Regions from separate parts of the Pseudoalteromonas sp. S2721 genome, predicted to be linked through region 1. Evidence: predicted binding sites of a transcription regulator. Region 1 holds the regulator's gene; each other region holds the start of a gene.

Region 1 (2,282 bases):
AAATGCCTATAAATACACAGGCAAAGGCAACATGGTTGCAGTTATTTCAAACGGTACCGCAATTTTAGGTTTAGGTAACTTAGGTCCGCTTGCATCAAAACCTGTAATGGAAGGTAAAGCGTTACTATTCAAACGTTTTGCTGGTCTTGATTCAATTGATATTGAAGTTAAACACCGCACAACAGAAGATTTCATTAATACGGTTGCTAACATCGCTGATACGTTTGGTGGTATCAACCTTGAAGATATTAAAGCGCCTGAGTGTTTTGAGATCGAAAAAGCGCTTATTGAGCGCTGTGATATTCCAGTTTTCCACGATGACCAACATGGTACCGCTATTGTTACAGCTGCTGGTATGCTTAACGCCCTTGAAGTGCAAGGCAAAGATATCGAAGATGCTATCATCGTATGTTTAGGTGCTGGTGCTGCTGCAGTTGCTTGTATGGAGCTTTTAATTAAGTGTGGCGCACTGCGTGAACACATTTATATGCTTGACCGTAAAGGTGTGATCCATACACGTCGTGATGACTTAAACGAGTATAAGCAATTATTTGCTAACAATACCGATAAGCGTACATTACAAGATGTAATTGCTGATGCCGATGTATTCGTTGGTGTATCAGGTCCTAACCTGTTAACTGCAGATGATCTTAAGCTGATGGCAGATAAGCCAGTTGTGTTTGCATGTTCAAACCCAGATCCTGAGATTGCTCCAGAAGTTGCACACAGCGCGCGTAACGATTTAATTATGGCAACGGGTCGTTCAGATTTCCCTAACCAAGTAAATAACGTGCTTTGTTTCCCATTCATTTTCCGTGGCGCGTTAGATGTTCGTGCAACGGCAATTAATGATGAAATGAAAATTGCTGCAGTTCATGCTATTCGTGGCATCGCGAAAGAGCCTGTACCAAGTGAAGTATTAAAAGCGGCTGGCGTTGAGTCACTTGAGTTTGGTGCCGAGTACATCATTCCTAAGCCTATGGATCCGCGTTTATTACCACGTATTGCACGTGCTGTTGCTGAAGCGGCAGTAGAATCGGGTGTGGCGCAAATTGATATGCCAGAAGATTACATGCGTTAAACTTAATTAGCCTTAGGTATAACGCTCAATAAAAAACTCAGCCTAGGCTGAGTTTTTTTATATCTGCGATTATCGGCGGTGATCCGATGGCCGAAATACTTATTCTGAATCAAGCACTGGGATATCTAATCCCATTTCTTGCATAATTCTTTTAACTTCTTCAGGTACCTTTTCAGGGTTGTCTTTACGTAGGTCGTCATCATTTGGTAATGGTTGACCTGTAAAAGCATGTAAGAAAGCTTCACACAATAACTCACTGTTCGTCGCATGACGCAGGTTATTGATCTGGCGGCGTGTACGCTCGTCAGTTAATACTTTTAATACGTTAAGTGGGATTGATACGGTAATCTTTTTTACTTGTTCTGATTTTTTACCGTGTTCTGCATATGGGTGAATGTATTCACCGTTCCATTTAGCCATAAGTTGTTTCGTTGCCTCGGTTGTCAGTGATTTACGCCTTATTCACAGCGCAAGATGCGGAAATTCTATCTCTTTAAAAAAGATAGTCAAATACTAGTTATTTAGCCATCTAGTGGTGTAAATGTATAAACTTCTATGTGTAAGCGATAAATGCTTTGACTTCTCATATTTGATCATCTAACCTTTTAGACGTCTAAACATCCAATTAAAGAATAGGTGATGAAATGAGCGAAAAAAATAAAGCGACGATTGCTGTTCGTCACGGCATTGAAGCCGATAAACATCATGGTGCGGTTGTGCCTCCTTTATACTTATCAACCACCTATTCGTTTGCTGATTTTGATACTAAGCGCCAGTATGACTATGGTCGCAGCGGTAATCCAAATCGCGATATCTTAGCTGAAACCTTAGCTGAGCTTGAAGGTGGTGCTAAAGGTATTATCACTGCAACAGGTATGTCTGCTGTGCATTTAGCCACTCAGCTGTTAAACAGTGACGACACGTTAGTGATCCCACATGACTGTTATGGCGGTAGTTATCGTTTATTCACCTCGCTTGAAAAGCGTGGCCTGTTAAAACTAAAAGTTTTGGATTTAACTAAATCTGAAAATCTCCAAGAAATTTTAGCGATTAAACCTAAGTTGATTTGGATTGAAACGCCAAGTAACCCAATCTTGCGTTTAACAGATATTAAAGCAATCACTAGTATTGCTAAGCAGTGTGGTGCTTTGGTTGCGGCTGATAACACCTTCTTATCACCTGCATTACAAAACCCAATTGA
Region 2 (2,282 bases), on a different contig from region 1:
AAGGAATACCTTCACCACGGTCAAGCTCTAAAATCCAACCTGCTACGTTATCTAAGAAGTAACGGTCGTGGGTTACAGCAACCACTGTACCTTCGTAGTCGTGTAAGAAGCGCTCTAACCAAGCAACTGACTCAGCGTCTAAGTGGTTGGTCGGTTCGTCAAGAATAAGCATATCTGGTTTTTCAAGTAGTAAACGACAGATCGCAACACGGCGACGCTCACCACCCGAAAGGTGTTCAATTTTTGCATCCCAAGGTGGAAGGCGTAATGCATCAGCTGCACGCTCTAACACGTTGTCGATATTGTGACCATCGTGTGCTTGGATGATAGCTTCAAGTTCACCTTGCTCTTTCGCAAGTGCATCGAAGTCAGCACCGTCCATTGCATACTCGTTGTATACTTCATCAAGACGATTAAGTGCATTTTTAACTTCGCTTACTGCTTCTTCTACTGTTTCGCGAACTGTTTTGTTCTCGTCTAGCACAGGCTCTTGCGGTAAGTAACCGATTTTAGTGCCTGGTTGAGGGCGAGCTTCACCTTCAAAGTCTTGGTCAACACCGGCCATAATGCGAAGTAACGTTGATTTACCTGCACCGTTTAGACCTAGCACACCAATTTTTGCGCCTGGGAAAAAGTGTAAAGAAATATCTTTTAAGATAGTGCGCTTAGGTGGCACAACCTTAGAAACTCGACTCATCGAGAATATAAACTTATCTGGTAACACCATGAAAGGAGCCTTCAATTTATAAGAAAAATTAACAGCAAGTATTGTATACCCAAACTACCTCAAAATACAGAATTCAGCGTTTATGATAGGCTTAATATCAAGGTGTTATTTACTCAAAGAGTCATACATTTTAATTAATGACCACTCAGAAAGATTACTTCATTTGGACATCTAAACATCTAGAGGTTGAAATTTCTAACTATCCGTTCATAATTAGCAGTCAGATAAGTATGCTCGGAGCCAGCTATGCCCATTACAGTAAAAGATGAATTGCCAGCCATTGCAAAATTACGCCAAGAAAACGTGTTTGTAATGCCAAAAAGTCGCGCGAAAACGCAAGAGATACGCCCAATGCGTTTGGCCATCTTAAACTTAATGCCAAACAAGGTTGAAACCGAAGTGCAGTTTATTCGCTTGTTAGCTAATTCACCGCTACAAGTTAATGTTGAGCTATTGCGCTTAGATACTCACCGCACCAGTAGTAATTCTGAGCAGCACATGGATACGTTTTATCGCTATTTTTCAGAAGTGAAAGATAATAACTACGATGCCATGATTATCACTGGGGCGCCGCTTGCTCATTTAGAGTATGACGAAGTTGCTTACTGGGACGAGTTAAAAGTTATTTTAGATTGGGCTGAGCAACATGTTACGTCTACGCTGTTTTCGTGTTGGGCGGCCCATGCGGGTCTATATCATCACTATGGCCTTAAGCGCGAACTTAAACCAAATAAATTAAGCGGCGTATTTACCCATAAAAGTTATTTTGACCATGCAGCACTCACTCGTGGCTTTGATGATACCTTTTTAGTGCCACACTCTCGCTATGGTCATATTGATATCGACAAGATCACTGCCTGCGATGATTTGGTGGTGTTAGCTGGTTCTGAGCGAGTAGGTGCCTACTTAATTAAAAATAAATCAGGCAGCCAAGTGTATATTACTGGCCATCCAGAGTACGATGCACATACCCTTAAAGGGGAGTATTTGCGCGACCAAGAAAAATCAGCGGATGCGCCTAAGCCAGAAAATTACTTCCCAGACGATAACCCAGACAACGAACCGTCGAAGACCTGGCAAAGCCATGCCTTTTTATTGTTTTCGAATTGGTTAAACTATTATGTGTACCAAACTACACCGTATGATATTAACTTAGTTAGCCAAGATGTAAGGACTAACAACTATGCCGAGTAATGCAGTGAATAAACGCGAACAATTAACCGAGGCGCTGAAACAGCGAATTTTAATCCTCGATGGCGCGATGGGCACCATGATCCAAGAACATAAATTAGAAGAACAGGATTATCGCGGTGAGCGCTTTAAAGACTGGCATGTACTTATTAAAGGTAACAACGATTTATTAAGCCTGACTCAGCCAAAAATCATTGCGGATATTCATCGTGCCTATTTAGAGGCGGGTGCTGATATCATCGAAACGAATACCTTTAATGCCACGACTATTTCGATGGAAGATTACGATATGGCGAGCCTTAGCCGCGAAATCAACCTCGAATCAGCGAAACTTGCACGCGGTGTGTGTGATGAGTTTGAAGCA
Region 3 (2,282 bases), on a different contig from region 1:
AACGGTCAACTTTTGATGGATCTTTACCAGAGAAAGCACCACCACCGTGACGGGCCATACCGCCGTATGTATCAACGATGATTTTACGACCTGTAAGACCACAGTCACCCATTGGGCCACCGATTACGAAACGGCCAGTTGGGTTGATGAAGAACTTAGTTGCGCTAGAGATTAGCTCAGCTGGAAGAACTGGCTTAATGATCGTTTCCATTACCGCTTCAACTAAGTCGTTTTGTGAGATTGAATCACAGTGTTGAGTTGAAAGAACAACGGCATCAATACCAACAGGCTTGCCATTTTCGTATGCAAACGTTACTTGAGATTTTGCATCTGGGCGTAACCAGTTAAGCTCACCGCTTTTACGAACTTCAGCTTGGCGCTGAACTAGACGATGTGAATAAGTGATTGGTGCAGGCATTAACACGTCAGTTTCATTACATGCGTAACCGAACATTAGACCTTGGTCACCAGCACCTTGCTCTTCAGGTCGAGCACGGTCAACACCTTGGTTGATGTCTGGAGATTGTTTACCGATAGTGTTTAGGATTGCACAAGAGTCAGCATCGAAACCCATGTCTGAGTGCGTGTAACCGATTTCACGTACTGTTTTACGTGTGATTTCTTCGATATCAACCCAAGCGCTAGTTGTGATTTCACCACCAACCATCACCATGCCAGTTTTAACGTAAGTCTCACATGCAACACGGGCATGAGAATCTTGCTCTAAGATAGCATCTAGAACCGCGTCAGAGATTTGGTCCGCGATTTTATCCGGATGACCTTCAGAAACAGATTCAGAAGTAAATAAATGTTTTGCCATTGTATTTCTGCTCACAAATATTGCGCTTCACAAACGTCGGTAATAGCGCTAAAAAATTAAGGGGCGTATTTTATCTAAAACAAATATGTTTGCATAGTAATTTTACGCCTAGACGTCCATTTAAAATTAGTAATAACGTATTGTTCTTAACAAACGCCCATAAATGGTGCATTTAATGCGGATTTTTAATTGCACTGTACCCTTACAATAAGTAAGAATGGGGCTTCATAAACAACCAGCGCAAATACATAAAGGTAGGAGAATTCATGCCATCACGCAAAGAACTTGCAAATGCTATTCGCGTCTTATCAATGGACGCAGTACAACAGGCCAAATCTGGTCACCCTGGCGCCCCTATGGGCATGGCAGATATCGCAGAAGTACTATGGCGCGATTATCTAAAGCACAATCCAACGAATCCAGAGTGGGCAGACCGAGATCGATTTATTCTTTCGAATGGCCACGGTTCAATGCTGATCTATTCTCTACTGCACTTAAGTGGCTATAACTTACCACTAGAGGAAATTAAAAACTTCCGTCAAATGCACTCAAAAACACCGGGTCACCCAGAGTATGGATATGCACCAGGTATTGAGACTACTACGGGTCCATTAGGTCAAGGGATCACAAATGCAGTGGGCATGGCAATTGCCGAAAAAGCGCTAGCTGCACAGTTTAACCGTGAAGGCCACGATATTGTTGATCACTTCACGTATGCATTCATGGGTGATGGCTGTTTAATGGAAGGTATTTCACACGAAGCCTGTTCATTAGCCGGTACATTAGGCCTAGGTAAACTAGTTGCGTTTTGGGATGACAACGGCATCTCAATTGATGGTGAAGTAGAAGGTTGGTTCAGCGATGACACACCAGCGCGCTTCAAAGCATACGGCTGGCACGTAGTTAGCGATGTTGATGGTCATAACCCTGATGCAATTCGCGCCGCTATCGAAGAAGCGCGTAGCATTACTGATAAGCCATCATTTATCTGTTGTAAAACAGTGATTGGTTATGGTTCACCTAATAAATCAGGTAGCCATGATTGTCACGGTGCACCACTAGGTGAAGACGAAATTAAAGCATCTCGTGAGTTCCTTGGTTGGACTGGCGATGCATTCGAAATCCCAGCTGATATCTATAGCGAGTGGGATGGCAAAGAAAAAGGTAAGCAACTAGAAGCAAGCTGGGACGAAAAATTTGCAGCTTATGAAAGTGCATACCCTGAACTTGCTGCTGAGTTTAAGCGCCGTACAAACGGTGAGCTACCGGCAGATTGGGCTGAAAAGTCACAAGCTTACATCGAAGAGCTACAAGCAAACCCTGCAAACCCTGCAACACGTAAAGCATCACAAAATGCATTAAACGCGTTTGGTCCGTTACTACCAGAATTCATGGGTGGCTCTGCTGACCTTGCTGGTTCTAACTTAACACTTTGGGATGGCTCAAAAGGCCTAGAAGCAAA

Evidence for each region. The regulator MetJ, encoded in region 1, represses methionine synthesis genes. The targets are predictions, from matches to a motif close to TAGACGTCTAGACGTCTA.
Region 2: the regulator MetJ is predicted to act here: its motif matches at 892-909, upstream of CWC02_RS16565 (homoserine O-succinyltransferase).
Region 3: the regulator MetJ is predicted to act here: its motif matches at 922-939, upstream of metK (methionine adenosyltransferase).

The regions. Positions count from the first base shown of each region.
Region 1 is NZ_PNCZ01000006.1:51,651-53,932, forward strand. Features, by position in the region: gene CWC02_RS01830 (malic enzyme-like NAD(P)-binding protein) at 1-1,081, shown strand, start outside; gene metJ (met regulon transcriptional regulator MetJ) at 1,181-1,501, opposite strand; gene metB (cystathionine gamma-synthase) at 1,726-2,282, shown strand, end outside.
Region 2 is NZ_PNCZ01000044.1:64,105-66,386, reverse strand. Features, by position in the region: gene ettA (energy-dependent translational throttle protein EttA) at 1-727, opposite strand, end outside; gene CWC02_RS16565 (homoserine O-succinyltransferase) at 974-1,921, shown strand; gene CWC02_RS20860 (homocysteine S-methyltransferase family protein) at 1,911-2,282, shown strand, end outside.
Region 3 is NZ_PNCZ01000041.1:87,050-89,331, forward strand. Features, by position in the region: gene metK (methionine adenosyltransferase) at 1-820, opposite strand, end outside; gene tkt (transketolase) at 1,087-2,282, shown strand, end outside.